2 regions of the Pseudoalteromonas sp. P1-26 genome follow, and region 1 is predicted to be linked to the other one. Evidence: riboswitches for the same ligand, from Rfam matches in the RefSeq annotation. Region 1 holds a riboswitch; the other holds the start of a gene.

Region 1 (16,473 bases):
AACCCATACTTAAACGTGATGATTCAATCTGGCTACTACGACGGTGCAACAAACTACTTTGATGCTAAATACACAATGTGGCAGTTAGATCCAAGTGGCAAAATGAAAGATCGTTTAAGCTTTAAAGGCTATCGCAGTGGTCACATGATGTATTTACGTCATGCAGATTTAGAGTCATCAAATAATGACTTACGTGATTTCATCCTGAAATCACTACCAGCCGAAGGCAAAGCAGCAAAATACTAAACAGCGTATTTGCAAAACCATAATAGAAAAAGCCCGTTTTATACGGGCTTTTGTTTTTCCACTAATCTTTTTGGGTATATACTCAAGTCATTGATTTAAGGATTTGGATAATCAGCAAATGGCAGAAAAATTTCGCGTAATGTTTGCAGGGCTTGAAGCCGGTGTCGACCAAGTACAAGCAACAGAACAACTAGCTTCAAAACTAAAAACAACAAAAGACAAAGTTGCGACCCTGTTTGAGCATAAGCCATTATTTGCACCAAGCGAGCAAGATAAAGCACTAAAACAAGCAAAGTTACTCGCCAGTGTTGGCATTAAAGCCAAGCTCCAACCGATTAACCAAGCAGCCACCAGCAGCCAATCAGACAATACAGCTGCACAGGCCAAAGAGCGTGAAGAACGTATTTTTGATGCCCTCGATTACATCACCAGTAGTCTTATTCGGCTAGAAGAAAAACTTGATGACTTAGAGCAGCGTTTACCTGAGCTTGAAAATAACAGCGTTGCTGATAGCGACGATAGCTGGCAAGAAGATGACTTGCTACTTGAAGACGAATTAACAGAGCCTGTTAAAAAACGCTCAAATACCCTACTCTATTCGCTTATTGCAATGGTCATTGTGTTATTGATCATTTTGGGTGTAGTGGAGCTTTTCCCTGAACTTTTCTCCTTTTTAGAAAGTTAACACTAATATTGACATGAGCAACACACGAGCAGAAATCAGACAATCTATTCGAAAAAAGCGCAATTCACTGACTGTTGAACAACAAAAAAATGCAGCAATTGCGCTAAAAGTGAATTTTACTCAACACTTAAAATCGCTAAAAACACCTAAAAACGCCCATATTGGCATTTATTTCAGCAATGATGGCGAATTAGACACTTCATTGTTAATTAAAGAATTATGGATGCAAGAGCAGCATTTATATCTGCCTATTATCCACCCCTTCAATGGCACAACTTTATACTTTCAGAGGTATGAAGAAAATTCACCCATGACTGCAAACCGCTATGGTATCTTGGAGCCCAAGTTAAATTGCAGTCAAATATGCCCTTTAGACAAGCTTGATATTTTACTTATGCCATTAGTGGCATTTGATGATCAAGGTAACCGTTTAGGAATGGGCGGTGGGTTTTATGACAAAACGTTGGCTCGGTATTACCAAGAAAACTGGCAAAAACCGATTTTGATAGGCCTTGCCCATCAATGTCAGCATGTTTCAGCATTGCCAATTGAATCGTGGGATGTACCGTTAAAACACATTATAACCCCAGAGAAAATCTACCAATGGTAAGCAAACTGTTTGTATACTATAGGCCCTCTCTGACAGCTAACTGAGCACATAATTATGACGCAAGATGAATTAAAAAAAGCCGCTGCCTGGGCAGCCCTAGAGTTTGTAAACGAAAATACCATTGTTGGTGTAGGTACAGGCTCTACAGTGAATCACTTTATTGATGCACTTGATACAGTAAAAGACACCATTACTGGTGCGGTTTCAAGCTCTGAGGCTTCAACTGAAAAGTTAAAAGCACTGGGGATTGAAGTATTCGAACTAAACGATGTATCAAGCCTAGATGTGTATGTTGATGGCGCAGACGAAATCAACCCACACAATGAGATGATCAAAGGCGGTGGTGCAGCCCTGACACGCGAGAAAATCGTTTCAGCGGTAGCAAAACAATTTGTTTGTATTGTTGATGAATCTAAAGAAGTTACAACATTAGGCGCATTTCCACTGCCGGTTGAAGTGATCCCAATGGCACGCAGCTATGTAGCTCGTGAACTAGTAAAACTAGGCGGTGACCCTGTTTACCGCGAAGGTGTTGTAACAGATAACGGAAACGTCATTTTAGACGTGCACAATTTAGATATCAGCAACGCCAAAGAATTAGAACTAACAATCAACCAGATTGTTGGTGTAGTAACAAACGGCTTATTTGCCCATCGCGGCGCAGATAAAGTCATCATCGGCACCAAAAATGGGCCGCAAATAAAGTAAATAGGAATGAGGATATGAGTAAGGTATCGTTAGCAAAAGACAAAATTAAAATTCTCTTGCTGGAAGGCGTGCACCAAAGTGCTGTAGAAACGCTTAAGCGTAATGGCTACAGTAATATTGATTACGTAAAAACATCCTTACCTGAAGACGAGCTCATTGAGCGCATTAAAGATGTGCACTTTGTAGGCCTTCGTTCTCGCACTCATATTAATGAAGCGGTATTAGAATCAGCTGAAAAGCTAGTCGCAATCGGCTGCTTCTGTATCGGTACTAACCAAGTCGATCTACAAGGTGCGCGTGAACGTGGTATTGCGGTATTTAACGCACCATTCTCAAACACACGCTCTGTAGCAGAATTAGTACTTGGTGAAATCTTATTATTACTTCGTGGTATTCCAGAGCGTAATGCCCTAGCACACCGCGGTGGTTGGTTAAAATCTGCCAACGGCTCATTTGAAGCACGTGGTAAAACGTTAGGTATTATTGGTTACGGCCACATTGGTACACAGCTAGGTATCATGGCTGAAAATATCGGTATGAACGTTGAGTTTTACGATATCGAAGACAAGCTAACGCTGGGTAATGCAACACAAGTTCATAACCTAACTCAGTTACTACAACGTGCTGACGTTATTAGCTTACACGTACCAGAAACACCGCAAACGAAGAACCTAATTGGTATGGCTGAGCTTGAAGTAATGAAGCAAGGCGCCATCTTGATCAATGCTTCTCGCGGCACTGTTGTTGATATCGATGCATTAGCAGAATCACTTCGAGATAAAAAGCTGAGCGGCGCTGCAATCGACGTGTTCCCTGTAGAACCAAAATCAAATGATGAAGAGTTCGTATCACCGCTGCGCGAGTTCGATAACGTGATTTTGACTCCGCATATTGGTGGTTCAACACAAGAAGCACAAGAAAATATCGGTATTGAAGTAGCAGGCAAACTTGCTAAGTACTCAGATAATGGTTCAACTATTACTGCAGTTAACTTCCCTGAAGTATCACTGCCAGAGCTTGCAAACCGCAGCCGCTTATTACACGTGCACCACAACCGCCCAGGTGTTCTAACGCAAATTAACCAAGCGTTTGCACAGCACGGCATTAATATCGCAGCCCAGTACTTACAAACTGACGAATCAATTGGTTACGTTGTAATTGATGTCGATACAGACCAATCTGAAGTCGCTCTTAAAGAGCTAAGTGCTGTTGAAGGTACAATCAGAGCACGTATCCTTCACTAATCTTTGATATAACAAATAAATAAAAAGCGCAAACAGTTAAACTGCTTGCGCTTTTTTGTAGGACAAAAACTTTAAGCCCGTAGGTTGGTTTGAGTGTAGCGAAACCTAACACGGGAACCCAGCTTTAAACCGTAAATTTTAAGCTCTAAGTCAAAAATAGCTCACCGTAGGCGTGAAATTTATTTCGCGCGAGGGTTAATTTCTAACAAATAAAACGCCAATCATTTCTAATAAACAGTAAAAGTGAGAGCAAGCTTGTATTTGGACAAAAAGTTTTTAGAGGCAAAAACCATTCACTTTATCTAGTCAAAAATAAACTCTCCCCCACCCCTCAAACACTTCCCTGTGTAAATCACGCCGATGAGTCAGTAAATTTTACTCATCGGTTTGCGGTGCCTCAGCGTCTTTATCTTGCTGTTTTTCGCTTATCATGGCATTTAATTTCTCGCCGCCTTTGATGCCAAAATCTAACGTGCGGATTGGGAATGGGATGGTCATGTCAGCTTCGCTTAGAGCGTTTCTAACTGCCACAACAGCCTTGTGGCGAACGGTCATGAAATCTGCTTCGCCGGGGTATTTAATCCAAAACCAAACTAGTAAGTTAACGCTGCTATCACCAAAGCTTTCGGCGTAAACGGCGGTTTCTTCTTGTTTAATCACAAAATCAAACTCATTGATTTTTTTAACAATCACCTCAGCGGCTTGTTCTGGATCGTCAGCATACGAAATACCTACAGGCACTTCGATACGACGCACACCTAAGGTACTGTAGTTACTGAGTATATTTCTAAATAGAATCTTATTAGGCACTAAGATAAGTTGCCCATAAAAGTTCTCAATGAGGGTATTTCTAAGGTTAATCGCCTTAACGGTACCAAACACGCTTTCGGTGCGGATTACATCACCTGTTTTAAATGGTTTGCGAATACCCATGGCAATACCCGCTATAAGGTTCTCTGTCATGTCCTGAAAGGCAAAACCAATTGCAAGACCTACGATACCAGCACCAGCAAGTAATGAGGTGACAGTGCCTCTAAGACCCAAGAAATCAAGGGCTACAAATAAGCCTACGCATAACACGATGACTTTTACTATCGATGACATTAAGTCTGCTATTTGCGATGACTCTAACGAGCGGCGTAATAGCTTTCTGAGCATTGACCCAACGATACGCGCCAGCAATGAAAACACGATAGTAATAATTACTGCGACAATAAAGTTTGGAATATGGCTTATGATGATATCAACCCAGCCACCGAGTTTTTCTTCTATCAGCTTTTCGGCTTCACTTACTGTCGGAATTTTTAACATTTTTGTACCTTGTTGAATTAATTGCTCAACAAAGTACTTAGCAAGATGAACGCCATTTCTAATTTAGAGTATTAAAACCATAAAAAAGCCGTGCTAAGCACGGCTCTTCTAATTCATTTTACTAAAAAATTAGTTCTGCTCTTCTCGTAAGAAAACAGGCTCTAATTCTTTTGTTGTTGCATCGCTACTAAAGTAATAACCCGCCACAGTGAAATCTTTTAAATCACTTAATTGGGTGATTTTATTTTCAATGATGTAACGTGCCATCATGCCGCGAGCTTTTTTCGCATAAAAGCTAATCACTTTATATTGACCGTTTTTACAGTCTTTAAAATGTGGAGTGATGATTTGTGCGTTTAATGCTTTTTTATCAACCGCTTTAAAATACTCATTCGAAGCAAGGTTTACCAAGTATTTGCTATCTTGCTCAGCAAGCACTGTATTTAGCTTTTCGGCGATAACACTGCCCCAAAACTCATATAAGTTTTTACCACGTGGGTTTTCTAACTTAGTGCCCATTTCAAGGCGGTAAGCTTGCATTAAATCTAATGGTTTAAGCACACCATAAAGGCCAGACAAAATACGTAAGTGCGACTGTGCATAATCAAGATCAGCACCGCTTAGAGTTTGCGCATCTAAGCCACCGTATACATCACCATTAAAGGCTAGCACGGCTTGTTTTGCATTGTCTTGGGTAAATGGCTGTGACCACTCGGCGAAGCGTGCCGCATTCAAACCAGCTAGTTTATCGCTGATTTTCATTAGGCTACCAATTTGCGCTGGTGTTAAATCACGGCAAACTGACATTAACTCTTCGCTGTGCTCGAGTAATTCAGGTTGAGTGAATTTATCGGTCGTGGCTGGTGTTTCGTAATCTAAATTTTTTGCAGGTGAAATAACAGTGATCATACTTAGCTATTGACTTGTAATTTGTTTGATGTCAATTTCAACATTAATTGAATCAAAATGCACGTTTTGTTTCGTCCTGCCTTTATCCGCTGTTCTTTTCATACATAATGTTCTAGTTTTCTGTATTAAGGACATTTGACCTATTAAACACTGTCATAGTGTTGCAGCATAAAGGCCGCTATAATGGATTTTCTTTTAACTTGCTTGGAATGAGGAAAGCAAATGACTTCAGCACTACAAAGGCTTAAACAGCATTCATCTATTGTTGCAGATACAGGTGATATCGAAGCTATCAAAAAGCACCAACCAGAAGATGCAACAACAAACCCATCTCTACTTTTAAAAGCCAGTGAAATTGAAGCGTATAAGCCTTATTTAGATAAAGCGTGGCAATATGCCAAAGAAACCGAGCAAGATGCAGCTAAACAACTTGAGTTAGCATGTGATTACTTTGCTGTATTAATTGGTAAAGAAATTAGCGAAATCGTACCGGGCTATATCTCAACAGAGGTAGACGCACGTTTATCATTTGATACCCAAGCGACTATCGATAAAGCCCACACTTTACTAAGCCTTTACGAAAAAGAAGGTGTTAGCAAAGATAAAATCCTAATCAAAGTTGCATCAACGTGGGAAGGTATCAAAGCCGCTGAGCAGCTTGAAAAAGAAGGCACTAAGTGTAACTTAACGCTGTTATTCTCTGAAGCACAAGCACGCGCATGTGCCGATGCAAATGTATTTTTAATTTCACCATTCGTTGGCCGTATCTTAGACTGGCACGTTGCTAACGGTATGGAAAAACCAACTGATCCGCTAAACGATCCAGGCGTGCAATCTGTACGTAGCATTTACGAATTCTACAAACGCCACGATTACAAAACAGTTGTTATGGGCGCAAGCTTCCGTAACACAGGCGAGATCATCGCACTTACTGGCTGTGATAAGTTAACGATTAGCCCAGGTCTTTTAGAGGAGTTAGGCCAATTAACGGATGCACAAGAGTACCTACTAGAGAGCGACTTTACTGTTGAAGAAAAACCAGCACCACTAACTGAAAGCCAGTTCCGTTGGTTACATAACCAAGATGCTATGGCGACAGAAAAACTTGCTGAGGGTATTCGCTCTTTTGCACAAGCACAGCTTGAATTAGAAGCACGCTTTAAAGCAATGTAATTCAAATTACAGCATTTTTTAAACGCCACCGCTAGGTGGCGTTTTTGTTTCTAAAATAACTAATCCTTTGATCTATTCATCTATCAATCACACTTCTGTAACAGTATTGTCACTTTTTTATTCTATTTTTGAGCAGCCTGTGGTATAGGTATTTCCGAGGTTCAAAAAATCAATAGGAGAAGTTCATGGATAGCCTAGACGATATTTTAGAAATATTAGAAGGTCCTAGTAAAACAAAAAAGACCTCTACAAAAAATAAAAAGAGAAAATGGCGCGAAATCGAAGCTTTGAAAGACAAGCATAGACTTCGCAAAGAACTACAGGAGTTAGACTATTTCACAGACAGCATTGAGCTTGATGAATTAGACTTTTAATTAAAGGCCCGCAAGGGCCTTTTGCATTTGCGGCAACGACCAATTTACTGGCGCTTTATTTTGATCAGTAAGTAGCTGGTTTGTCTTTGAAAAATGCTGACAACCAAAAAAGCCACGATGTGCAGAAAGCGGTGATGGATGCGGGCCTTGGATCACATGATGACGCGAGGTATCAATGTGTTTACCTTTTTTCTGAGCATGTGCCCCCCATAACACAAACACCACACCGTCACAGTGCTGATTAATAAGCGCAATTACTGTATCAGTAAATTTTTCCCAACCAAGGTGCTTATGAGAATGAGCTTGCCCTTGCTCAACAGTTAATACCGTGTTGAGTAAGAACACGCCTTGCTCAGCCCAGCTTTGCAAATAGCCATGATGAGGGATCTCAAAACCATCGATATCAGTTGCCAGCTCTTTGTACATATTCTTCAAAGACGGTGGTAATTTTTTAACCTCTGGTAATACCGAAAAGCACAAACCATGGGCTTGCCCTTCTCCGTGGTAAGGATCTTGGCCTAAAATAACCACCTTAACTTCATTTAAAGGTGTAGCATCAAAAGCTGAAAATACCTGTTCGTCTTTCGGATAAACGGTAACGCCTGCTGCGCGTCTATCGGCCACATATTGCAAGGTTTCTTGCATGTAGGGCTTAGCAAGCTCGGTATCTAGAAATGTTTGCCAATCGATCATTTTGAAGCCTGTATTTGCTGACGAGAAACATCTATTTTACCACACATATCAGTTAAACCATCAAGCATACGGGTTGTAAAACGGTGCAATAAGTCTGCGTTTACACTAATAAACTGGTTATGCTGTACCGCTGGTAATTCAGGCCATTGTCGCCAATCAATTTTAGGCTGAGGCTTTTTCGATTTTTCATCTGGAATAATCACTACCTCTGGATTGGCAACCAATACATTTTCAATACTAATGCGCGGGTAGTCTGTATCGCTATTAGCAAACACATTATCCGCATGACAAATAGTTAATAGCTGATTGATCCAAGTATTTCCACCAACTGTCATCATCGGCTCAGGCCATAATTGATAAAACACCGACACTTTCGGTTTGCCTTCTTGCGCTGTACGAATAGCTTCGAGTTTAGTTTCAAACTCTTTAGCTACTTTATTTGCCTTGGTTTGCAAATGCGTAAGCGTGCCTAGTTTACGTAGTTCATCAGCCACATTATCAACCTGATTTGGATTGCTGTACGCTACCGGAATACCTAATTTTTCAATGTAAGCGAGATCTTCGGCTTTGTTACCCGTTTTCCAAGCCAGAACTAGGTCTGGTTTTAACGACAACAGTTTTTCCATGTTAATGCCGTAATAGCCGCCGACCCGTTCGATATCATTCGCTTGCTGAGGAAAATCTGCATAGTCAACGGTACCGACAATGCGCTCTCCTGCTCCAATCGCAAATAGGTTTTCAACGATGTGCGGTGCTAAGGCAACGATACGCTGCGGCTCTTTAATTTCATGAGCCTGAGCCAATGCAGGTAAATAAAATAAAACCCCTAAGAGTGCAAACTTGATGGTTCTCATATTAAAAATCGAACCCTTTTTGTGCTTTGATCCCTGCATCAAAAGCGTGTTTTACGTTTCTGACTTCACTGACTGTATCAGCTAAGTCGGTCAGTTTACGGTGCGCACCACGACCTGTAATTATCACCGATTGCATAGCAGGACGAGAGCTAACTGCTTCTAGCACTTCGTCTAAATCAATATAGCCGTAGGTGATCATATAGGTTATTTCGTCGAGCATAACGAGGTTAATCGACTCATCTTTCAGCATTCTTTTCGCTTCTTGCCATGTCACTTGCGCAGCAGCAGTATCTGACTCTTTATTTTGTGTTTCCCAAGTAAAACCGGTGTTCATTATAACAAATTCAACCCCTGCTTTTTCGAGTAGGTTGCGTTCACCACACTCCCATGTGCCTTTAATAAACTGGCACACAGCTGCTTTCATTCCGTGACCTACCGCACGTGCAACAGTACCAAACCCAGAAGTCGATTTCCCTTTACCGTTGCCAGTTATAACCTGAAAAATACCCTGCTCTTTTTGTGCAGCAGCAATCCGTTCGTCGACTTTTTCTTTTACTTTTTGCTGGCGTTGTTGGTGCTTATCTTGATTCTGTTCGCTCATTGTTGTTCCTTATGTCTCTAAATTGAAGTTCTCATAAATATTGATGATTTGTTCAATATCGAGATTCTCTGCTACCACGTTTGCTAAACGGCTTAACTGCTGTTCACGGTTTAAATTAATATCAATTGGTTTAATTTGGTTATTTGTTGCAAGCCAAGTTATTAGCTCAGATACGCCCTCAGGGGTATCGAACAAGCCATGTAAGTAAGTACCTGCTATTTGGTTATCATCACTAATAAAACCATCTACTTTGAATCCACTTGGGTGATCATTAAAGCTCAAAAATGGCTTTTCAAGTGCTGGCCCTTGGCTGATCCCGGCGTGAATTTCATAACCAGATATTGCTTTATCGCTATTGTTTAAATGAAGTATGCCAGAGACTTGGCTTAGTATTTTTTGTTGCCCTAATTGCGTTTCAAAGTCAGCAAGCCCAAGCCCTACTGCGCTGCCTAAATTAGACTCCACTGCATGTGGATCAGCAAGGTAGTTACCTAACATCTGCAGCCCACCGCATACTCCAAGCACTTTACCGCCATAGCGTAAATGACGTGTTATTTGTTTATGCCAACCTTCATTTTTTAAAAACGCTAAATCGCTGAGTACATTTTTACTGCCCGGTATAATAATCAGATCAACACTTGGAATAGCCTGAGTATGACGTACATACTGTAAATCGATTTCTGGTTGTAGTCGCAGTGCATCAAAGTCTGTGTGATTACTAATATGAGGAAGTAGCAGCACTGCTATGCATAATTGCGGTTTATCGACCTGATTAGTTATAGCAACGGCATCTTCAGCATCTAGTGCTAAGTCATGTAAATAAGGTAATACCCCAAGTACTGGCTTATTGGTGTATTGCTCTAACCAATCAAGGCCACCTTGCAATAACGCAATATCGCCCCGAAAACGATTAATCACAAAGCCTTTTACTCGTGCTTGCTCTGATTCTGACAACAAGGCTAACGTTCCGACTAAATGAGCAAACACACCGCCTTTGTCAATATCGGCAATAATGATCACTGGGCAATCTACCGCCTCGGCGTAACCCATATTGGCAATATCGTTTTCGCGCAGGTTAATTTCTGCAGGGCTCCCAGCACCTTCAACAACCAGTAATTCAAAACGCTCACTTAAGCGCTGCTGCGAAGTAAGAACTGCATCCATCGCCACTTTTTTGTAGTCGTGATAACTGCCTGCTTCCATATTCGACAGCGCTTTACCATGAACGATTACCTGCGCCCCAGTATCACTGTTAGGTTTTAATAAGATAGGGTTAAAATCGACTTCTGCGGGGACTTTTGCCGCTACAGCTTGCAAAGCTTGTGCGCGACCTATCTCGCCACCATCTGCGGTTACAGCGCTATTTAACGCCATATTTTGTGGCTTAAAGGGCGCAACCTTTATGCCTCGCTCAGCAAAGATCCGGCAAAGTGCTGCTACAAGAGTACTTTTACCTGCATCTGAGGTCGTGCCTTGCACCATTATTGTTTTCATCATTGTTCTCTTTTTAAGGTTTGTGCAAGACCTGCAATCACAAACTCAACACGTGCAACTTGCTGTGCTAAGGCTTGATGCAACCAACCTGAATGATCAACAAACTGACGGCTTAATTCACCGAGCGGCACAATGCCATGACCCACTTCATTGCTGACAAAAATAACCTCACCCGGCAATTGCGATAACACATCGAGTAAGGACGCTTTTTGCTCAAGCCAAAATGCTTCACCCTGCTGGCATAGGCAATTACTCAACCACAGCGTTAAACAGTCCACTAAAATACAGTTTTCAGCTTGGCTATGTTGTTGTAGTGCTTTAGCCAAATACAAAGGCTCTTCAACAAGTTGCCAATGCTTAGCCCGCTCAGCTTGATGCCTATTAATTCGGGCTGTCATTTCTTCATCACCCGCATTGGCTGTGGCGATGTAGATAAGCGGCTTGTTTGAATTTGTTGCCAGCTGCTCAGCAAAACGGCTTTTACCGCTGCGAGCACCACCTAAAATTAAAGTATTTTGCTGGCTCATAATAAACTCACCAAGCAAAGGTAGGTAACAAGCTCAGATACTTGCTGGGCTGCTCCTAAGCAATCGCCGGTGTAGCCAGATAACTGTTTTTCAAACCAGCGCTTTAATAGTAAACGAGTAACAAAAAGCACACTGATGAGGATTAATAATTGCCCTAAAGTAAAGCCAAAAAACAACCATGCAATTGCTAACACCGCACCGCCAGTTGCTAGCAGTATTTGATAACTTTGCGTGCTTAAATGCATCGCAATTGGCTTTACTTTAGATGTGGCGTCCTGACTTACATAGTCCATACCTGCAATTAAACTTGTTGCTACAACCCGACTTAAGCTTTGCCCTAAAACAAGTGCAATAATCACAGTACTGGTTACTTCACTAAGTGCAACGAGTGTTTGGTATTTAATTAATAAGGCCATCACAAGCGCCGCTGCACCATAGGTACCTAAGCGACTATCTTTCATAATGCTCAGCTTATCTGCAACGTGCCAACCACCACCAAAGCCATCCCAGACATCAGCAAGGCCATCTTCATGAAATGCCCCTGTGATTATCAAGCTAAACGCCATAACTAAGGCAACTGAAATGGCTGCGGGGAATAACCAACTTAGCAGTAAAAAACTCAGCGCTAAAACTACACCTAAAATCACGCCGACCAATGCAAAATAACGGCTGGCCTGATTGAGTGCCTGACTCGATACTGCAAAGTTTAACTTAACGGGTATACGCGTTAAAAAACTAAGCGCCAGTAAAAATAGTTGAAACTGACTTGGGGTAGAGTCAGAAGTGTGTTGTTCAGCGCTCATATCAGACAACTTGCTCAACATTGGCATCGGCAAAACTTGCCATGTCATTGTAAAACGCCAAAGATGCTTGCAGTAAAGGTAAGGCAAGCGCAGCCCCAGTGCCCTCTCCTAACCTTAAATCAAGCTGCAATAAAGGTGATGCGTGCAAGGCATTGAGCATTGCTTTGTGCCCTTGTTCATCAGAGGCATGAGCAAATAACATGTAATCACGAGCGTTTGCATTAATGTGAGTTACAACAAGCGCTGCAGCAGTACAAATAAAGCCATCCACGATCACTGCCATGCCAAGCTCCGCAGCAGCTAAAATAGCACCGGTGATCTGTACAATTTCAAAACCACCTAATGCCGCAAGCGTCATTAGCGGATCGCTAAAATGAGCTTGGTGTAATTGAAGGGCTTGCTCAACAACTTTAATTTTTTTAGCAACAACCTCGTCGCTCACACCTGTGCCTTTACCAACACATTGGCTAGCAGGTAACGACAACAAGGCAGCCATTAATGCCGCAGCACTTGTGGTATTGCCAATACCCATCTCACCAAAGGCGATGGTATTACAACCTTGCTCATAGAGTGAATGAACTCGCTGTTTGGCTAATGCAAACCCTTTTTCAACCTGGCTAAGTGACATGGCCATTTCAGTATTTAGTGGTGCAGTGATTTCACCTAAACGCTGGTTATGCACACTTTTATTGTGTGAAGTACTGAGTGTTCCAGCGTCTACAACTTCTAGCTGCCAGCCAAGCTGGCGACAAAATACATTAATCGCTGCACTTCCTGCTGCAAAGTTTGCCACCATTTGAGATGTAACGCATCTAGGAGCAATCGACACACCTTGGCTTGCCACACCATGATCACCCGCAAATACAACTAGAGAAGGGTTTGAAATAACAGGTTTAAAGGCAACTAGCGCCTGCTCACTATCAAGTTGCTTTGAAAAAATAAGCGTTAATTGTTTAGCACAACTTTCAAGCTGACCCAAAGCTCCTAACGGCTTTGTTTTGAGGTCTATTTTTTGTTGAATTACAGCTGAAAATCGCTGATTAATAGGCATGATATTAAACATTAGCTACCTGCTCTGTTTACGAAAATAAAGTAAGAATAAAAAGAACACGCTACCAATAGCGGCTGTGATCACACCTACGGGTAGTTCTTGGTTATTCAATAGGGTTCGGCATAACACATCTACCCACACCATAAAAATACCTCCGACCAAGGAGGTCATAACTAAGTTATGGCTGCTGCCTTGCGGTGAAAAGTAGCGCACAATATGTGGGATCATCAGGCCGACAAAACCAACGCCACCGCACATAGCAACAAGCACAGCTGTAATTAATGAACTTAGCAGCAGCATCATGATCCGAAAGCGTTGCACATGAATCCCCAAGGTTGCAGCACTTTCATCACCAAGCAGCATTGCATTAAGCTGACGACGAAATGCAATCATCAGCGTCATACAGGCAATAATTACTGTAAACGGCAGCCAAAGAGTGTCCCACTGTGCACGAGAAAAACTGCCCATCGTCCAAAACAAAATAGCGGTTATAGCTTGAGGGTCGCTAAAATAAAGCAGCAGACTAGTCAGAGCACTAAATAAAAAAGATAAAGCAACACCAGCGAGTAACATGGCTTCAACTTGACCAACATGGCGACGCCCTGCAATAGCAATAAGCAACAGCATAGAAAGTAAGCTTCCGGCAAATGCTGCAACTGACATACTAAAGCCAAAACTCACACCGGTTAGGGCTATAAAGCACACCACACCAAATGAAGCCCCAGAAGAAATACCAAACAAGTAAGGGTCAGCAAGCGGGTTTCGGGTTACGGTCTGCAAAATTAGTCCTGCCAGAGCAAGCCCTGAGCCTGCTAAAAATGCCAGCACCGTTCTTGGCATACGCAGCTGCCAAATAATACGCTGCACAAATTCATCGCTATCTTGGCTAAACAAACCATTAAAAACATCACTCAGTGGCGTATTTGCAGCACCAAAGCTCAATGCTAAAATACAACTAATAAGCCCTACGACAACACAGATACTTAAACGCATTGCATCAGTCATTTTGATGCTCCTGTGTCTGATAGCCATAAAAATAAGTGATGTGCGGAATAAACTTATCAGAGCTTGATTGCGGGTGAGCAGATACCGCTGCGCAGACACCAAATACATCACTCAACAGCTGCTCAGTAAGCACCGCTTTTGGTTGCCCCTGACAAACCAAACGCCCTTCATCAATCACCAATAATTCATCACATAAACTCGCTGCGAGATTTAAATCATGGAAAGAGGCAAGCACTGTCACATCGAGGGACTTTGCTAATTCCATTATTTGAATTTGGTATTTAACATCAAGGTGACTGGTAGGCTCATCCATGATGAGCAACTTAGGTTGTTGTACGATAGAGCGTGCAATAAGAGCTCTTTGCTTTTCGCCACCTGAGAGCGAATCAAATGCTTGCTCACTATGATGAGACAAACCTACCTGCTCTATCGCTTGATATATTCGCAGCTTATCATTGGCAGACGTGGCGCTGAAAAGCCGCTTATGAGGTGTTAAGCCTAAACTCACTACATCGAACAAAGACAAATTAAACTGCGATGGAGACTCTTGTAAAACAACTGCAACCTGCTTTGCATATTCATCAGCACTGATTTGCCAAATATCTTGACCGCTCAGCAGCACAACCCCTTGCTGAGGTTTCAAGTAACGATAAAGACAACGCAGTAGGCTTGATTTACCTGCCCCATTGGGGCCGAGTAGACCGATAAACTGCCCTGCTTTTAACTCAAGGTTAATTGATTTAAGTATCGTTTTATTCGCAGTACCCCAACTTAAATCAGACACTGATATTAATGGCGCAGCGCTAAGGCTATTTTGTTGCAAGCTTATTCTCTCTTGGCGAGTAATCGCAACGCACAAGAAAGCACTGGTAAGTACCAGAAAATGATGTGAGTTGACCCGCTCGATGATTAATTGTTAGTGCTAAGTATCTGGCTGACCATTATTTAGATGGATTACAGTTGCGGGAACAGCTGGAGAATTTCACTCCATTCCATAGCATATGAGTATTATGGCGGGCTAAGTAAATAATTCAATGAATATCGCTCTAGATGGCTAAAAAACAATTTTAGGCCAAGCTTGTCCTTGTTCATCTATATATACATCGAGTGTAATAAGCCCCGCATAAGGAAGGTGAAAAACATTTAAATGCGTGGCTGATTGTTTTGGCATCTGACATACAATAGCGAGAATTTGTTTAATCACACCTGCATGACTTATTACCAATGACTGTTCATGCTTAGATTCACACAATGATTGCAAAAACGTGTGCCACCATGCCTCTACCCGAGCGTAAAAATCAGCCATAGATTCACCATTGGGCACTTTTACTTGCCAAGGGTGTTGCCAAAAATCACCAATATGAGGCTTACTCGTTTGCTGCCAAAGCTGTTGGTAATCTTGGCCATCCCAATCACCAAAATTAAACTCTTTTAGCGCGTTATAATAGTGTACATGCAGTGAGTGTTGATTTGCTAAATAATCAGCGTGGACTGAGCAACGCTTTAGCGGTGAACTATATATGGCATTTAAATGTATGAGCTCGGCAGAGGCTTGGCGCATTTGTTCAAGGCCTTGCTCAGATAAACCAACATCGATTTGCCCAGAAAGAATTCCAGGCGTAGCGATTTCACCATGGCGAAGAAAGTAAACTCGTGAAGTAAATGCGTCCATAATGTTCCTCAGTAAACCAATAGTGAACGTTAACGCGTTTTAAGTAGCCTGTCGACTTATGCTAAAGTACTCATCCGAAGAGAGTTAAGCTAGACGCATTAAACGAACGTCAAAATGTAGCACTGCATTTGCGCCAATCTTGCCACCGTTACCTTTTTTACCCCAAGCAAGCTCTGGAGGGATCACAAATTCATAGCGAGAACCGATATTCATTAATAATAAACCTTCTCTTAACCCTTCTATAGCTTCAGATAAAGCGAACACTTCGGGCATACCGGCTTTATAACTGTCGGCAATCACATTGCCATCAGCAAGCATAATACGTTGGTTAATAACCACTGTATCGAATTCTGATATGCGTTCTCCTTCAACATCATCAATCACTTTATACATTAAACCCGACGGGCATAGATGTGTATCTGGATGCGAAGAGAACTTAGCAATAAATGCTTCACTATTTTTACGATTTAAACCTGAAGAGCCTTTTGACTTGGTCGTTTTCTTACGAGACAC
Region 2 (16,473 bases), on a different contig from region 1:
CAAGCTGCGACACAACGTTTACGCCCAATTATTATGACCTCACTAACCACAGTGATGAGCTCGGTACCGCTAGTTCTTGCAAGTGGCCCAGGTGCAGAAAGTCGCATGGTAATTGGTGTGGTGGTATTTACAGGTGTTATTGTTGCAACCTTACTGACCTTATTCGTAGTACCTGCAGCATACAGCGCACTTGCTCGAAATACCCAGTCGCCTGAGTACTTGCAGAGCAAGTTAGAACAACAAGCAAAAGACAAGCCGTTAGAAGAAATTTAAACGAGCTTAAGCTTTAACAAAACGCCGTCTTTACGGCGTTTTGTTTTTTCGGCTATAGTCAGCAAAACGGTAAGGGAGTGAAATATGGATAACAACATACAAATCGCTACTTTTGGCGGCGGCTGCTTTTGGTGTATTGATGCTGCATTTAGACGTGTAAAAGGCGTGCTTAATGTCAGCTCTGGCTATGCCGGCGGTGAGATTGAAAACCCAAGTTATCAGCAAATTTGTACTGGCTTAACGGGTCACGCTGAAGTGGTTCAGCTCGATTTTGACAGCAGTATTGTAAGCTATAACACCCTACTTGAAATGTTCTTCACTTTACACGATGCCACACAGTTAAACCGCCAAGGTAATGATGTCGGCACCCAGTATCGAAGTGTTATTTACTATCATGATGAAAAGCAAAAAGCAGAATCTCAAGCCATGATTGATGCCTTACAAAAGCAAATTCGTGAGCCGATTGTCACCGAGCTTAGCCCGCTTACAAACTTTTACCCTGCAGAGCAGTACCATCAAGACTATTACAATGAAAACCCAAATCAAGGTTATTGCAGTATTCTGATTGCCCCTAAGCTTGCTAAGTTCGAACAGTATTACGCAGATAAACTAAAATGAAAAAAGCCCGCTAAGTAGGTAGCGAGCTTTTAGACGCAGAACTAATAATAACGCTGAGCTTGTTTTAACTTAAGACTAATGACATCAACGGGCAAATTAATGTCAATTACTAGCTATAAGTAAACAACTCAGCTGACTTTAAGAGTTATTAGAACTGATAGCGGGCACCTACAAACAGGCGACGCTCGGCCGTGTTGTAGTAATAAAATTCGTCGTTGATGTAATCACCATCTAGGTCTGTACCATAGGCGTCAACGGCGTTGTACTCTTTATCGAATAGGTTTTCTACACGTAGTGACACAGTTAAGTTGTCAGTTGCTTCGTAGTGACCTACTAAATTCCATAACGTATACGAAGGTAAGTGCGTTAACTTGCCATCACGGTCACCACGGTATTGCATATCGATACCGGCATCAAAATCCCCCCATGCTTTGTTTAATGACCAATTCACACTGTGATTTGACACATAGGTTAGTGACTGACCTGTCTCAGTATCTTCCGCTGAAAGATAGGTAAAGTTAAAGCTGTGATCAAAGCCAAACACTTGGTTTTTAAAGCTAAACTCAACACCTTCGTGGCGAGCTTCGTTTATATTGGTTGGGATCCACTGCCCTGATGCATTTGGTGCCCAAGCGATTTTGTTGTCGATTTCGCTGCGGAAAATCGCAATATCTAAGCTGATATCATTCACATTGAGTGATAAACCAAGCTCTTGGTTATCTGATGTTTCAGGATTTAACTCTGGGTTACCTGAGCCAGGGTAATATAGGTCATTAAATGTTGGAGATTTAAAACCCGTACTTTGACTTACGCGGAATGTCGCGATGTCATTTAAGTGATAACCAACAGCTGCGGTGTAAGTTGTTTCATCACCAAACTGCTGATCATCATCTTGGCGAACGGTTAGGTTTGCCAGCACGTGTTCGTCGTCATAATAAGCGCCAACAAACGCAGCGAATACTTCACGGCTATCTTTTAAGTAAGTACCTGAGTTAGTGTTCACTTCATCTTTATACCAATTCAAACCGCCACTAAGAGTCAGCGCTTGATTGAAAAAGTATTGGCCATTGTAATCGATTTGTTCACGCTCAGTTTCAAACTTATCAACCACCGTTGCGCCCGTGTAATCAATGCGTGAGTCATCTGAACTGTCACTTGATATAGCAATATCAATGGCATGGCTGTGTTTTTCGAAAGCCTTTTTCCAACCTAATGAAGCTTGGTAATTTTCGAACTCGCCTTTTTCTACAGTGCTCTCTGCAGGGCTATAAGCGCTGTCGTATTTTGCTTCGCCTTCTGAGTATTGTGCTTGTGCTAAAAACTCACCTAACTGCTCATTTTGATAACCTAGATTAAAGCCAAGGTTTTTGTTCTCGTAGCCGTCTTCATCTGGCGCTAAGCCTTGTAGGACATCAAACCCATCTGTTTTTTCATAACCGGCATTAACGGCAATATCAACACCCGCAAACTGACCACCTGTCGCTACTTGGTACTCTTGGTAAGAGTCTGAGCCAAAAGTAACATCTAAGGTCGTATTTTGTGCTTTACGCGTAATGATATTAATCACACCAGCTAGCGCATCAGAACCATATACAGCAGCACGTGAGCCTTTAATTACTTCAACACGCTCAATACTGTTTAAAGGAATATTGCTAATACTTTTGTAGCCAAGTGTTGCAGAGCCGGTGCGTACACCATCAATTAAAATTAGCGTATGACGAGAACTTGCACCACGTAATGACACACCTGAGCTTTGCCCAAAACCACCATTGGCATTAATTTGAAAGCCTGCCTGAGTGGCCAGTAAGCTTGGTAAGTCACGAACATAGCTTGCTTCAATATCAGCACGGTCTATAACAGTAACGCTGGCTAATACATCATTAATTGATTGTTCGAATTTATTGGCAGTAACTGTGATGTGCTCGATCGATTGCTCGTCAGCAGATACAGAAAAAGACAACGCAGCAGCAACCGCTACGCCTAACGCAGATTTATTTAGCATGATATCCCCTAGCCTGTGCCCACCGCACACGCGAATAGTAAGTTACTTCAAGGCCGGTCTCCGGACTCTGTAAATGCATGGCATATACATTACCGTTGCGGGGGCAGTGTTGGCATTGTTTTCTCCCTGAAAACGCACCGACTTCCCGATTATCTTGCGACTATTTCACCCTTTGAAATAAAACGTATCTGAAGATACAGCAAGCACCTCGAAAATAGGCCGTTATTGTGATGATTTTGGGGAAGAAAGTCAATGGACGGCTATACTGCCAAAATGAAATTTTAAGCTTTAAGCTGTAAGCCGAAAGTAAAAAAGCCAATCAGCATGGCTGATTGGCTTTTTAAAACAATGATTACCAGAAATACTCATGAGGTTTCGAGTTTCCTAACGGAAAAACAATTCCTTCTGGGTCAGCACCATTCAGCACAAGCTTACAAAGAGCTTTATTTAAACGTCTTCTTGGCTTGGTCATCGTCATTTTCACCCACCAACTTGGTGTTTGTTGGTAAAAATAAGTACTGTGTGGGCCTGTGTATTTTCTGTTTATTTTACCGTGTTTATTACGATCTATTGCTTTGTTTTTTACTGACATAAATATCCTCTAGCTGAAAATAGCTAGAAGATATCTTTTTCTCTGTAACCTAATATTTGTCTCAAAATACGCTCCTTGTAAAGTTCAGAAACTTGTAGGCTTATAGCTTAAAACTTACAGCTTAAAGCTAAAAACATAGAGTATTAATCGCGGAAGTTTTTGAACTGGAATGGTTGACCTAAATCAGCAGTACGAACAACTTGCATTGCTTCTTGTAAATCATCACGCTTTTTACCAGTTACACGTAATTCTTCACCTTGAATGGCAGCTTGTACTTTGATCTTTGAATCTTTGATTAGCTTAACGATTTTCTTCGCTACGTCTTTTTCGATACCTTGCTTAAGAGCAACGTCACGCATTACGTATTTACCGCTACGCGACTCATCTTTAAGCTCAAGGCTAGATACATCTAAGCCACGCTTTGAAATTTTCGCAGCAAGAATGTCAAAAAGTTGCATAACTTGTTGTGGTGCTTCTGCTTTTAACTTGATTACTTTGTCACTTAGTTCGATTGATGCATCAACACCACGAAAATCAAAACGCGTCTCCAGTTCACGCTTTGCATTATCTACTGCATTCTGCGCTTCGTTCATTTCTACTTCAGAAACAATATCAAATGAAGGCATGGGGTTCTCCTAACATAGTCTTTTTTAAATTCATTTATGGTTGGCAATTATAACGCTTATTTGTCGATTCTTTCTATTTTTATCCGACTTGTTCAGGTGCGATGCAAAAATTGTTTGATATACTGGCCATTCAATTTCGGCATTTTTTAGGGTTTATTGTGACAAGGCGTGTTTACCAAGTTATCTTTTTAGCCAGTATTATTGGCTTTACAATTTTATTTGCCAAAGAAATTAAAGGGGTGAGCAACCTCTTTCCACACGTTGATAAGGTAGCGCATTTTGGTATTTTCTTTGTACTGGCCATGGTGATGGATAAAGCCTTTAAATTGCCACTTATGGTGCAAATTTTACTGTTAGCCGGATATGGTGCAGCCATAGAGTTTATGCAAGATATGCTGCCTTATCGTCAAGCTTCGGTTGGGGATTTTGTCGCTGATTTTATCGGTGCAGTTAGCTACTTTATCATTAAACTTGGTTTTCATTTAGGTAGTAAGCAACGTAATGGCTAACATTTTAATTGTTGGCGACGGTGCAATTGGCCTATTGTTTAGTCATTTTTTATCAGCACAACATGACATTACATTGCTGACCCGTAAGCCAACCCTGACCACGCGTTTTTATCAAACGAGTAATGGTAAATCACACCCAATTAAAGCTCGCCTTATTCACCACAAAGAGCTAAGTCAATCGGACCCCTTTGACTTGGTGTTAATAACAGTAAAAGCATTTCAGGTGCAAACTGCCTTTGAACAAGTAAAACCTTACCTCAGTAAAACATGCCAAATCGTTCTTTCTCACAATGGCATGGGGAATGTTGATGAACTGAATGCTCAGCTTTTAAAAACGCAAGGTTTAGCTTTTTTAACAACGCGTTTAGCTGCTTTTAAAACAACGCCTTATAGTGTGAGCCATACAGGTAATGGTGAAAGCGTGTTAGGTGCATGTAATGCAGCTGCAAGCGAAAACCTCGGTGAACTTAAGCAGCAGTTTAGTTACTTACCACACTTTTCTGTGAGCGATGATATTCACTCATTGCGATGGCAAAAACTGTTAGTGAATATTGCTATTAACCCGTTAACAGCGATTCATAACGTAAAAAATGGCCAGCTACGTGCACCGCAATTTAGCACGCGCATTATTAATTTACTTAATGAAGCGTGCCTAGTCGCCAATAAACAAGGGGTTAAAGTAAAACTCAGCGAGGCGCTGGATCAAGCCTATTCTGTGATGACAGCCACCGCTGAAAACTTTTCTTCTATGCAGCAAGACATCAGCCATAATCGAGAATCTGAAATTGATGCAATTTGTGGTTATGTGTGCGAGCAAGGCGCTAAGTTAGGGGTAAAAACTCCCTATAATCAGGCCATGCTGAGCATGATAAAAATAAAAAGTTAATTAGCTGCTAGTTACTAGGGGAAAGAGTAAAAAGTTAAGCTACAAGGGGAAAGGAGAAAGAGTAAAGTTACTAGCTTCTCGTTTCTCGTAATTATTTCAGACATTAAAAAAGCGCGAACATGTCGCGCTTTTATTAGCATCCCTTACGGGCGATACACTTTTACGTTGCTAAAGCCTTCTTCGTGCAAGATCAGCGCTTGAAGCTGACTCATCACACCTTTAGCGCAGTATAAGTAATATTCTTTATCTTTTGGTAAGTCACCAAATTTAGTCGCTAAGCGGAAGAAAGGTAAATGCACAACTTCAATACCTTCAAGCTCTAGTGGGTTTGCATCTTCTTCATCAGGTGAGCGAATATCAACAACAACCGCCCCTTCAGGTAAATCAGATACAGACTCAGCTTCTTTCACTTCTTCTTTTGCTTCGGTGTCGATATCACGAATATCCATCACACGCGCATTTTCAACAACTGTATTTAGCACGTCGAAGTCAAACTTAGCTTCTTCAGCAAGAATAGTTTTGATTTTAGCTTTAACTGTTGGCTTTTTAGAAATTACGCCACAGTATTCAGGCATGCTTTCTGCCATCTCAGCCGTGCCGATTTGACGCGCAATATTGATTATATCTTGCTTGTCGTGTTGGATTAACGGGCGAATGATTAAAGTTTCTGTCACACGGTCAATCACACTCAAATTAGCCAATGTTTGGCTTGATACCTGACCAATACTTTCGCCAGTTACTAGTGCTTGTACACCTAGTTTTTCTGCAACTTGGCTACCGGCACGCATCATCATTCGCTTAAGCACAACACCCATTTGGCTGTTTTCAACGTTCTCTAAGATTTCTGCTACAACAGGTTCAAAATCAACAGTAACAAACTTCACTTTATGAGTAGAGCTGAACTGTTTCCAGATATAATAACTCGCCTGCTTAACACCGATTTCGTGCGCAGCACCACCTAAGTTAAAGAACAAGAAGTGAGTACGTGCACCTTTACGGATCATTTGATAGCTGGCAACACCAGAGTCAAAACCACCCGACATAAGCGACAATACATCTTCTTGTGTTGGCAGCGGGAAGCCCGCCATACCTAAGTGAGTTTGAGTAACAATGTATGCTTTATCATCACGTACTTCTAAGCGAACAGTCACTTCAGGGTGAGATAACTTAACGCGCGCACCTTCAACATGCTGGTTTAAACCACCACCTACGTAGCGCTCTACATCGCTCGATGTGAAATCATGCTTACCAGAACGTTTACAACGCACACAGAAGGTTTTGCCCGCAATCGTATGGCCGATTAGTTCAAGTGCTTTTTGGTAAATATCGTCGATTGAGTCGAAGTCTGTTTCTGTTACTTCAATAAACTGTACGATACCTGGAATGCGTTTTAAGCCATCGATAATATCTAAGCGAACTTGCTCAGATTCTAGCAAGCTAACAACAGAGATATTGTCCCAGTTGTTTCTTACCTGAACTTTTTCGTCAACACGACGCAAAACGATCTTAATGTTATTTTCTAATAACTTGGTAAAACGCTTACGAACAGATTTACTCTTGATCGCGATTTCAGGGTGTAATTTGACGATAAATTTAAGCATAGTTCACTCTTAGACTGTGGATTTCACACGCCCTAAGGTATAGCAACCTCAAGGGCGCGCGATTATAACAAAAATTATAGCGTCTAGGAAATAAACTGCTTTGCGGGATTATTGTTCGCTTTGCTCTGTTTCAGCAAGGGCCAAATACTTGGCTCTTAATTGGTTAACTTGCTCTAGATGTTGCTCGGTGCAATGAGCTTTTAATAGCAGTAATACTTTTAAAATACCGTTATAAATATCAGCTCTGGCAAGTTCACCACTTAAGCGGCGAGCTTTGATGTAAGGCGTCCAAAAGCTTACGGTCATTTTAAGCATATGCGCAAGCTCTGTAACATCTTCGTCTTCAATGCAAATAACACCGCCTTCACGTAATGCAAACAGTACATCTTTAACTTGCTCTAAAAGCTCAGCTTGAAACGCAATGTAGCCTTTTTTCAGCTCTTCATCACGAGATAAAATATCGCCTAAGTTGTCGTAGAAAAACTGAAAGCGCCACATGAGTTCAAACAGTGAATCTAGGTAGCCCGCCAGGTTTTCTAGCGCATCATCGTCTGGAGTCAGTGGCTTAAAGTGAGTGTGTAGATGGTCGCTATACAAAGCAAAAATGTGACGAATAATATCTTCTTTATTTTTAAAGTGATAATACAAGTTACCTGGGCTTATCCCCATATGCGAAGCGATATGGTTGGTTGTTATGGCACGCTCACCGTGGCGATTAAATAATTCGATGCTGGTGTGTATGATTTTGTCCTTTGTGCTCATAGCCTATTTACTCTGTTTTTTTATGATTATTACGGTCCCCAGCCGAGCAGTATAAACAAATGCGCGACAATTAAATACTACCTTGAAAAATATTAACCTCAATCGGCTTAGTACCTTATATAGGTGAAGGTTCCTAATCCGATACGCGTATTTTCTAAGCTGCATAGTCGAGAAAACACTGTTAATATAGCAGGCAAATTTATAAATCGCTGATAGTTATGAACGTTACTGCAATCTATCCGGGCACTTTCGACCCACTTACAAATGGCCATACAGACTTAATTCATCGCGCGGCAAAAATGTTCGATAAAGTAATTGTTGCCATTGCGCATAACCCAAGTAAGCAACCCTGCTTTACTCTTGATGAGCGCGTTGAGCTTGCTAATAAAATTTTGGCGCATCTTGATAATGTGAGTGTAATTGGTTTTTCAGGCTTATTAGCTGATTTAGCTCGGGACCATAAAGCCGAAGTGCTTATTCGTGGTATTCGTGCGGTGTCTGACTTCGACTATGAATTTCAGTTAGCGAATATGAATCGTCGCCTGAATCCAGATCTAGAAAGTGTATTTTTAACACCGGCAGAAAAAAATTCATTTATTTCATCGACTCTCGTCAAAGAAGTCGCACGCCACAATGGCGATGTGAGCGAGTTTGTTGACCCTATTGTAGCTAAAGCCTTACAGGATAAAATTCACGGATGAAATTAAAAAAGTTCATTAGCTTAACTGCATTACTAATGATCTCTGCACCAAGTGTTGCTGGGCCATGGATAGAAAGTGACGACCCGTTACTTCGCGCTTCAATCGAAATGCTATTTAACCAAGGCATTATTAAACAGCCTATTAATAGCTACCCATTAATGTGGCAAGGTATCGCACGCGACCTAGACGTTGCCAATACAAGCCAACTAGATGAGCAAAGCTTATTTGCCTACCAGCATGTTAAGCATGCCCTTGATAATGCTAAACAAAAAAGCAGCTCAGGTATTCGCCTAAACTACAACAGCGAACCTCTCGCTCAGCAAGGGTTTGGTAAACGCCACCAGCAAGAAAGCGGTATAAATAGTTATGGTTCAATCACAGGAAAGCGTGTTAGCGCTAAAGTGAGTGTAAATTATGCCGATGACGCCCTTGATAAGCAGCATGTTACTTACCAAGATAGCTATTTAGCCGTACTCCTGGGTAATTGGTCACTTAGTGCGGAGCAAGTTAGTCATTGGTGGGGGCCAAGTAACGATAACGCCCTACTACTATCAAATAATGCGGCGCCAATGAAAGGCGTGCGCTTTACCAGAGCAAATACCCAATATGTCGGCCCAAGTTGGTTATCATTTATCGGTAACTGGCAGTTAACGGGTATTTACGCCAAACAAAAGCCATATCTAAATAGCTCAGATGACGGTGACTTTTGGGCGCTCCGATTTGCAAGTACCCCATTAACAGGCCTTGAAATTGCAATTAATAGTGCTGGCTCTGATTATTTAACTAGCCTCGAAATTGATCCTGTTACACTCGAAAGCAGTGAATCAACACACCGTTTAACGAGCTTAGATGTTAAGTACTCAACCACTTTAGCGGCGCAACCTGTGGCATTTTATGCTGAAGTAATGGGTCGAAATGAAAGTGGCTTAGCTCCAAGTGAGCCATTTTATACGCTAGGCGTAGAAAGCTATTTTGGCTCGAAAGAGAGCCTATTAAAAAGCTACTTTGAATACTCAAATACAGAGCAAAGCTGTGATCAAATTAGCGATTGCGTATATGGCTCTGGCAGCTATACACAACGCTCGCGCTTAATTGGCAGCTCAACACCACTACAAAGTAAATCGGCTATCCTTGGCGCCTATTACCACACTCTAAATGGTTATGGTGGCCATGCTAAGCTTCGTTGGATTGAAAGCGAAACCACACATGCTGAGCTCGCATCAGAGATGAGTCAGCTGCAGTTAGAACTCGGTTATCAGCAATCTGTGTTTAACGGCCTGTGGAAAGTGACAGGGCTTATTTCAAAGGATGAAATTGGTGATGAGTCAGAAACAAAAACAGCCCTTAGAACCAGCTGGGAATACCGTTTCTAACTAATTGAGGTCAAGCTGGTTCAGCTTGGCCTCGAACTTTCCTGTATAGCTTCACAAGCCCTAAAAAGTCTTTATTACTGAAAAGTGCGATGAGCATCATGATATCCATCAGGTTCACTGTGATACTGTAGACATCCCAAAACCACCAGCTTCCTGTATAGGCGTAGTTAATATCGAAATACATGCCTAAAAACAGTGATGAGTTAACTAAAAGCCCTGTGTATATATAAAGTTTAGCAGGAGCCTGAGTAAGACTTCGCTTTCGAGCAATTAACCACACAATGAGTAGTATTGTTAAATCAGATAGCGCCCAAATAACATAAGCAAAGCTTGAATCTAAGATATCGTAGCCAAGCGCCACATTAAGTAATGGAGCGCTCATCATGTAGGAGATAAACAGTGCAAGTGAGATCCACATTACTGTTTTGTCACCATTTGGCGCTGATGATTTCTTTACCATGTTATAAAGAAACGACATCAAGAAACCCCACATGATAAATGCTGCGAGGTATACTCCAAAATTGTCTTGGATTAGTTTAAGCATGAAGTAAGTCTTAAAATTCAGATACTCTTAAAATACGGCGAGTTTCATTAAGCGTTAGTAAGGTGCTCTGATTTATCTAAAAATGACGGTCTAATTTTATATTTCATATAACTGCAAAATTTATGAAATAGTAAAAAGTCGCGATTTGTAATCAATGCAATGAGCATCATTATATCAATGGTATTTACTCCAAACGAATAGATACTCCAGAGTGCCCAAGGTGTTCTGTTTTCGGTAACTACAATATCTATAAATATGCAAATCATCAAAATTGCGTTTAAAAACAATCCCAAGACTATGTAGTAGATCGCATTAAAAGCGCCTATTTTTGCATAGTAAGTCCACGCTAAAATTGTTGTTATGGTTAGCAGGTCGAAATAAAACCAGTTTAGATAGCTATAGATAGATAAGTTAAAAATACCACTTAGAAAGTATGAAATCATCATTATAAACGCCAAGATAACCAAGCGTTTATCAGGTTTATTAATGTGGGTCACTAAACTAAAAAGAAAAACCATCAAGAACCCCCATTCAATGAAGGATCCTATCAAACTTCCAACAACATCACTTATATACATGGCTTTTAATATTAAGCTAACTTATGGTTATTTGCAGAAGACAATACAAGGCTTTTTAGTTTGTTCAATAGTAGGAAGTCACGATCAACAATTAGAGCAATGATCATTGTAAAATCAACAATATTAACCCCAATCGAATATACATCCCATAAAATCCAATGAGTTGTGTTCTGGTAGACTTCAACGTCTACATAAACAGAAAGGAACAAGATTGTATTGATTATCAAGCCAGCAATGAGATAAATAAATGAAGGTGTAGTGCGTCTTACAAAATAGAAAGAAATAGCCAAAAATGTAAGTGTTGCTAGATCATACAGTGCCCAATCTAGAAAAGTGGTAGCGGTGTAAGTTATCCAATTAAAAAAGTAATCTCCAGCTAAGTAGGAGAACATCATTATGAATGAGCTTATGAGCAACGTGGTTTTTCTTTTATTTTCATCTATACAATAAACAAAAATATTAAAAAAAAATGCCATTAAAAATCCCCATGCACTCATTGCAGATAGGGAAAAAAAACCTAGTTGCTCAATAAAAGACATTCAGTACCTATTGCTCTTTCTTACTAGGCGGGAGCATTGCACCACCACCACGTTGGATTTCAGCCCCGCCGGATAAAGCCAAGGCTTCACTCGATAAAGTTACTGTATCAGATTGCAGGGTTTTATTACTAGTAGTTTGTTCCAAAGCAGGCTTTGTTTGTTGCATTTGGCTGTAAGCTTGCATTTGCAATTGGCTATTGTTTGAAACTTGCATAAGTTAATTCCTTTAAGTTAATTGTTTTTTCAGTACAGCTTACAATAGCTTGCAAGCTGAGTTAAGCGTTCTCATTTTTTTGACGCTTTTTTATACTTCATCGCGACGTTGCCACCGCGCTGATAATAAAAGCAATTAACGATCCAACTTTTATAAGTTTTGATCTTTTTGATCATAAAAGTCAGTAAATCTAAATTTCAGGCATAAAAAAACGCACAGGGGTAACCGTGCGTTTTTCTCATCCAGGGAATTTAAGCCACGTGTTTACACGGGATCACCGCGCTATTACTTGGCTTTAAAATATATTCCATTGCCACTTCATCGCAGTTATCTTTACGAAGGCAAAGCTCACAATCTTTGATCACTTTTTCTGGCAAACTGTCTTTGCTACAAAAGCTGAAACCTTGGCTTGCAAAAAATTCTGGCACTCTTGTCAGGACAATTACCCGACTAAGCGCCAAGCTTTTGGCTTTTTTTAGCAAATGTTCAACAAGTTGACGCCCCTGCCCGGCAATTCGTGATTCGGGGTCCACCCCGAGCGAGCGAATTTCAGCAAGGCCAGTGTCGTAAATATACAGCGAAGCACAGCCAGCAACTTGGTTTTCAACTTCTGTGACAGCAAACTCATTAATTGAGTGAATCATGTCGCTCTTAGCGCGTGGTAGGTTTTCACCTACCGTAGCCCAATGCTGAATAAGCTTAGCGATGGACTCAACATCATTTAAGGTTGCGTCACGTACCGCTATTTGCTGTTTTTTTTTGCGTATTTGATGGCACTTGTTACTTGCTCAAGAGAGGTGCCACCCTGTGCTTGCCTAGCTTTAATACAGGCGTCTATTTCTAATACAGGATATACATCTGATTCGAAAATGCTATGCACAGACTTAAATTGCTCTAAACTTAAATCTTCTAAGTTATTCCCTTGTGCAATAGCTATTTGCACAAGCGTACCAACAATGTGGTGACCTTCTCTAAATGGAATACCTTTAGCCACTAAATAGTCAGCAAGTTCAGTCGCATTTGAGTGGCCGCCTTTTGCAGCAGCTAATGTTTTATCTGCATTAACTTTAATACCTTTGATACACGCTTGCGCCATATGAATACATGCCAGCCAAGTTGGCATAGCATCAAATAAGCCTTCTTTGTCCTCTTGCATATCTTTATTGTAAGCAAGTGGTAGCGCTTTAAGTGTCATCATCATGGCACTGAATGCGCCAAAAACACGGCCTGTTTTACCACGGATTAATTCAAGTGCATCTGGGTTTTTCTTTTGCGGCATTAGTGAAGAGCCTGATGTTACCCCATCAGAAAGCTCAATAAAGCCTGCTTCACCCGAGTTATAGAAAATTAAATCTTCGGCCATGCGTGATAAGTGGATCATCGAAATCGATGCACAGCTTAATAGCTCAACTACAAAATCACGATCTGATACAGCATCAAGGCTATTGCGTGTGGCACCGGTAAAACCTAACCCTTCGGCAAGAGTTTGCCTATCAATCGGGTACGCAGTTCCTGCCAATGCACCGCTACCAAGTGGGCAATAATTCATACGATTTTTGGCATCGGTTAAGCGGCTTTCATCACGCTCAAGCATTTCAACATAGGCCATACACCAATGACTAAATAGCACAGGTTGTGCGCGCTGTAAGTGTGTGTAACCAGGTAAAATAGTGCCAAGCTCACGCTCAGCTAAGGCAATAAATTCACCTTTAAGCTCTGCGATTGCTTCAAGAATATGCTCAGCTGTATCACGACACCACAAGCGGAAATCTGTTGCAACTTGGTCATTACGACTACGACCAGTGTGTAACTTTTTAGCAAGGTCACCCACTTTATCAATCAGTGCTGATTCAACATAAGAATGAATATCTTCATGCCCTGCTACAGCTACTGCTTGTGGGTTCGCTTTAACTTCATCTAACAGCTTATTAAGTGCTGCAACTAGGTCATCGTATTCTTGCTGGTTTAAAACGTTTACTTGTTTTAACGCCCCCGCCCAAGCAACTGAACCAATAATGTCTTGCTCTGCAAGTTGATAATCAAAAGGAAGTGAATCGTTGAATTGTTTAAACGCTTCATCTGGACCCGTAGAAAAACGTCCGCCCCATAGTGCCATTGAACTGTCTCCAAATTCGGCTATTGCCCTGCTATTGCAGGGCAATAATTAAATTACTTTTTCGTTAGTGCTGAGATTCTGCTAGAAAGCGAGAATAAACGAATGAAGCCTTCTGCATGTGATTGGTCATATACATCATCTTCGCCGAAGGTTGCGAAATCTTCGCTGTATAAGCTATTCGGTGATTTTTTCTGTACCGCCGTGACTTGGCCTTTATAAAGCTTAAGCACTACTTCACCCGTTGCTAACTTAGACAGTGATTCAGCACCTGCAAGAATCGAGTCTTTTAATGGCGTAAACCAACGACCGTCATAGACTAAGTGAGAGAACTCGCCACCAAGTACTTCTTTCCACTTACGGCTTGATTTATCTAGCACTAGCTCGTCAATAGCTTGAAGAGCAGCCATAATCACAGTGCCCCCTGGTGTTTCATAACAGCCACGCGACTTCATACCCACTAAACGGTTTTCTACGATATCAACACGACCCACACCATGCGGCGCAGCAATGTCGTTTAATTTAACTAGGCAGTCATATGGTTTTAGTGATTCACCATTTACAGCAACCACTTCACCTTCAACAACGTTTAATGTTACATATTCTGCTTCATTGGGTGCTTGCTCTGGCGAGTTAGTCCAAGTCCATACTTGATCACTTGGTTGGCACCATGGATCTTCAAGCTCACCACCTTCGTGAGAAATATGCCAAGCATTCGCATCACGGCTATAAATTTTTGTTGCTGATGCAGAACACGGAATATTACGCTCAGCTAAGTAATCAAGTAATGACTCACGGCTTGATAAGTCCCACTCACGCCATGGTGCAATCACTTTTAGATCTGGTGCAAGGGCTGCGAAACATGACTCAAAACGTACTTGGTCGTTACCTTTACCAGTACAACCATGTGAAAGCGCATCAGCACCTACTTTACGGGCAATTTCAACCTGCGCTTTAGCAATGATTGGACGCGCCATAGATGTACCTAGTAAATAAGTGCCTTCGTAAATAGAACCCGTTTTTAAAGTTGGGTAAATATAGTCACTGACCATTTCGTCTTTTAAGTCAACGATATGACATTCCGATGCACCTGAAGCAATGGCTTTTTCTTCAACGCCTTCAAGCTCTTCTGCACCTTGGCCAACATCAGCAACAAACGCGATTACTTCACAGCCGTAGTTTTCTTTTAACCATGGCACGATTGCCGATGTATCAAGACCACCAGAATAGGCTAGTACGACTTTTTTAATTGAACTCATTGGTGTTCCTTAAACAAAATTTGGATTTAATAATGTGACAAGTAGAGCATTTTGCGCGTGCATACGATTCTCTGCTTGTTGAATAATTTTTGATGCTGGGCCATCCATTACCTCAGAGGTAATTTCAAACTCACGATGCGCTGGCTGACAATGCAGTACAGTTTGCGCACCGGTTTTCTCTAGTAGGGCTTGGTTAAGCTGATAAGGCATATATTTAGCTTTAACCTGCTCAAGCGGTGTTTTATCACCCATTGAAACCCAGGTATCAGCATAGACTGCATTTGCGCCAACTGCCGCCTCAATTCTGTCACTCACCATGACAGAGGCACCATTCATTGCTGCAATTTGCTCTGCTTGCTTAAGAATTTGCGAATCTGGCGAGCTACCTTTAGGACAAACTGCAACAAAATCAGTACCTAAAGTGGCTGCTAATAGCATTAGAGAGTGTGTGACGTTGTTACCTTCACCTAAGTAAGCAAGCTTTAGTTTGCTAACATCGCCATGGACTTCTTGCAGCGTTAAAAAGTCAGCAAGCGCTTGGCACGGGTGATATAAGTCACATAAGCTATTAACAACAGGCACCGATGAATATTCAGCAAGCGTGGTCAGTGTTTTGTGTGCATTCACGCGAGCAACAATGCCATCTGCCCAAGTTGAGATATTAAGAGCAAAGTCTTTAACTGATTCACGAGCGCCCATAGCACCATTTTGTGAATCTAAATAAACTGCGTGACCACCCAGTTTATTAATACCAATATCAAATGATAAACGAGTACGTAAACTTGGCTTTTCAAACAATGTAACCACTGATTTGCCCGCTAATGCTTGGCTGAAGTCTGTTGGGTTTGCTTTAATTTTTTGCGCTAAGTTTAGTAATTTAAGTGCGCCCTTTTGGTCTAATTCAAGACCATTTAAGAAATTCTTTAACATGAAATACCTATGGTGTAATTTTCGTTCCTACATGTTCGCCTTTTAATAAAGCGACTAAGTTCTCTGGCTTCAGCCAGCTTGAGATATACACACCACGTCGTAAATGTTGGGCAGCAAGAAGGCTGGTCTTTACTTTGACCTCCATCCCGCCCTGAATGACTCCTTCAAGGATAAGTGTTTCGATTTGCTGCGTATTAAGTTGATGTAGAGGCTGCTTATTGGCATCAAGCACAGCTTCTACGTCTGTCATAAAAATAAGTTCTGCATTAAGCTCTTTAGCGATAGCCGCTGCAGCTTCATCTGCATTGACGTTGTACCATTGGCCATCTTCTCCAAAGCCAATAGAGCTCACT

Evidence for each region. A riboswitch is a leader RNA that binds a small molecule or an ion and turns the genes downstream of it on or off. The one in region 1 is predicted to bind cobalamin.
Region 2: it holds a riboswitch for cobalamin, as region 1 does, so the genes downstream of both, AN394_RS11300 (TonB-dependent receptor domain-containing protein) here and AN394_RS01335 (ABC transporter ATP-binding protein) in region 1, are expected to answer to the same signal.

The regions. Positions count from the first base shown of each region.
Region 1 is NZ_LKDX01000002.1:663-17,135, reverse strand. It holds gene AN394_RS01420 (S10 family peptidase) at 1-246, shown strand, start outside; gene AN394_RS01415 (hypothetical protein) at 365-931, shown strand; gene AN394_RS01410 (5-formyltetrahydrofolate cyclo-ligase) at 945-1,541, shown strand; gene rpiA (ribose-5-phosphate isomerase RpiA) at 1,596-2,249, shown strand; gene serA (phosphoglycerate dehydrogenase) at 2,264-3,493, shown strand; gene AN394_RS01395 (mechanosensitive ion channel family protein) at 3,869-4,804, opposite strand; gene yaaA (peroxide stress protein YaaA) at 4,934-5,713, opposite strand; gene tal (transaldolase) at 5,936-6,886, shown strand; gene AN394_RS01380 (DUF3545 family protein) at 7,072-7,260, shown strand; gene ung (uracil-DNA glycosylase) at 7,261-7,953, opposite strand; gene AN394_RS01370 (cobalamin-binding protein) at 7,950-8,807, opposite strand; gene cobO (cob(I)yrinic acid a,c-diamide adenosyltransferase) at 8,809-9,408, opposite strand; gene AN394_RS01360 (cobyric acid synthase) at 9,418-10,902, opposite strand; gene cobU (bifunctional adenosylcobinamide kinase/adenosylcobinamide-phosphate guanylyltransferase) at 10,902-11,429, opposite strand; gene AN394_RS01350 (adenosylcobinamide-GDP ribazoletransferase) at 11,426-12,280, opposite strand; gene cobT (nicotinate-nucleotide--dimethylbenzimidazole phosphoribosyltransferase) at 12,234-13,295, opposite strand; gene AN394_RS01340 (iron ABC transporter permease) at 13,299-14,288, opposite strand; gene AN394_RS01335 (ABC transporter ATP-binding protein) at 14,281-15,111, opposite strand; cobalamin riboswitch at 15,192-15,330, opposite strand; gene AN394_RS01330 (histidine phosphatase family protein) at 15,343-15,960, opposite strand; gene AN394_RS01325 (FKBP-type peptidyl-prolyl cis-trans isomerase) at 16,045-16,473, opposite strand.
Region 2 is NZ_LKDX01000020.1:25,836-42,308, forward strand. It holds gene AN394_RS11290 (efflux RND transporter permease subunit) at 1-273, shown strand, start outside; gene msrA (peptide-methionine (S)-S-oxide reductase MsrA) at 358-891, shown strand; gene AN394_RS11300 (TonB-dependent receptor domain-containing protein) at 1,040-2,893, opposite strand; cobalamin riboswitch at 2,927-3,081, opposite strand; gene AN394_RS11305 (hypothetical protein) at 3,246-3,485, opposite strand; gene AN394_RS11310 (YajQ family cyclic di-GMP-binding protein) at 3,629-4,111, opposite strand; gene AN394_RS11315 (VanZ family protein) at 4,270-4,620, shown strand; gene AN394_RS11320 (ketopantoate reductase family protein) at 4,613-5,506, shown strand; gene thiI (tRNA uracil 4-sulfurtransferase ThiI) at 5,650-7,107, opposite strand; gene AN394_RS11330 (TetR/AcrR family transcriptional regulator) at 7,216-7,869, opposite strand; gene coaD (pantetheine-phosphate adenylyltransferase) at 8,088-8,570, shown strand; gene AN394_RS11340 (capsule assembly Wzi family protein) at 8,567-9,943, shown strand; gene AN394_RS11345 (hypothetical protein) at 9,954-10,487, opposite strand; gene AN394_RS11355 (hypothetical protein) at 11,077-11,604, opposite strand; gene AN394_RS11360 (hypothetical protein) at 11,612-11,818, opposite strand; partial or broken gene argH (argininosuccinate lyase) at 12,070-13,934, opposite strand; gene AN394_RS11375 (argininosuccinate synthase) at 13,988-15,190, opposite strand; gene AN394_RS11380 (ornithine carbamoyltransferase) at 15,200-16,120, opposite strand; gene argB (acetylglutamate kinase) at 16,128-16,473, opposite strand, start outside.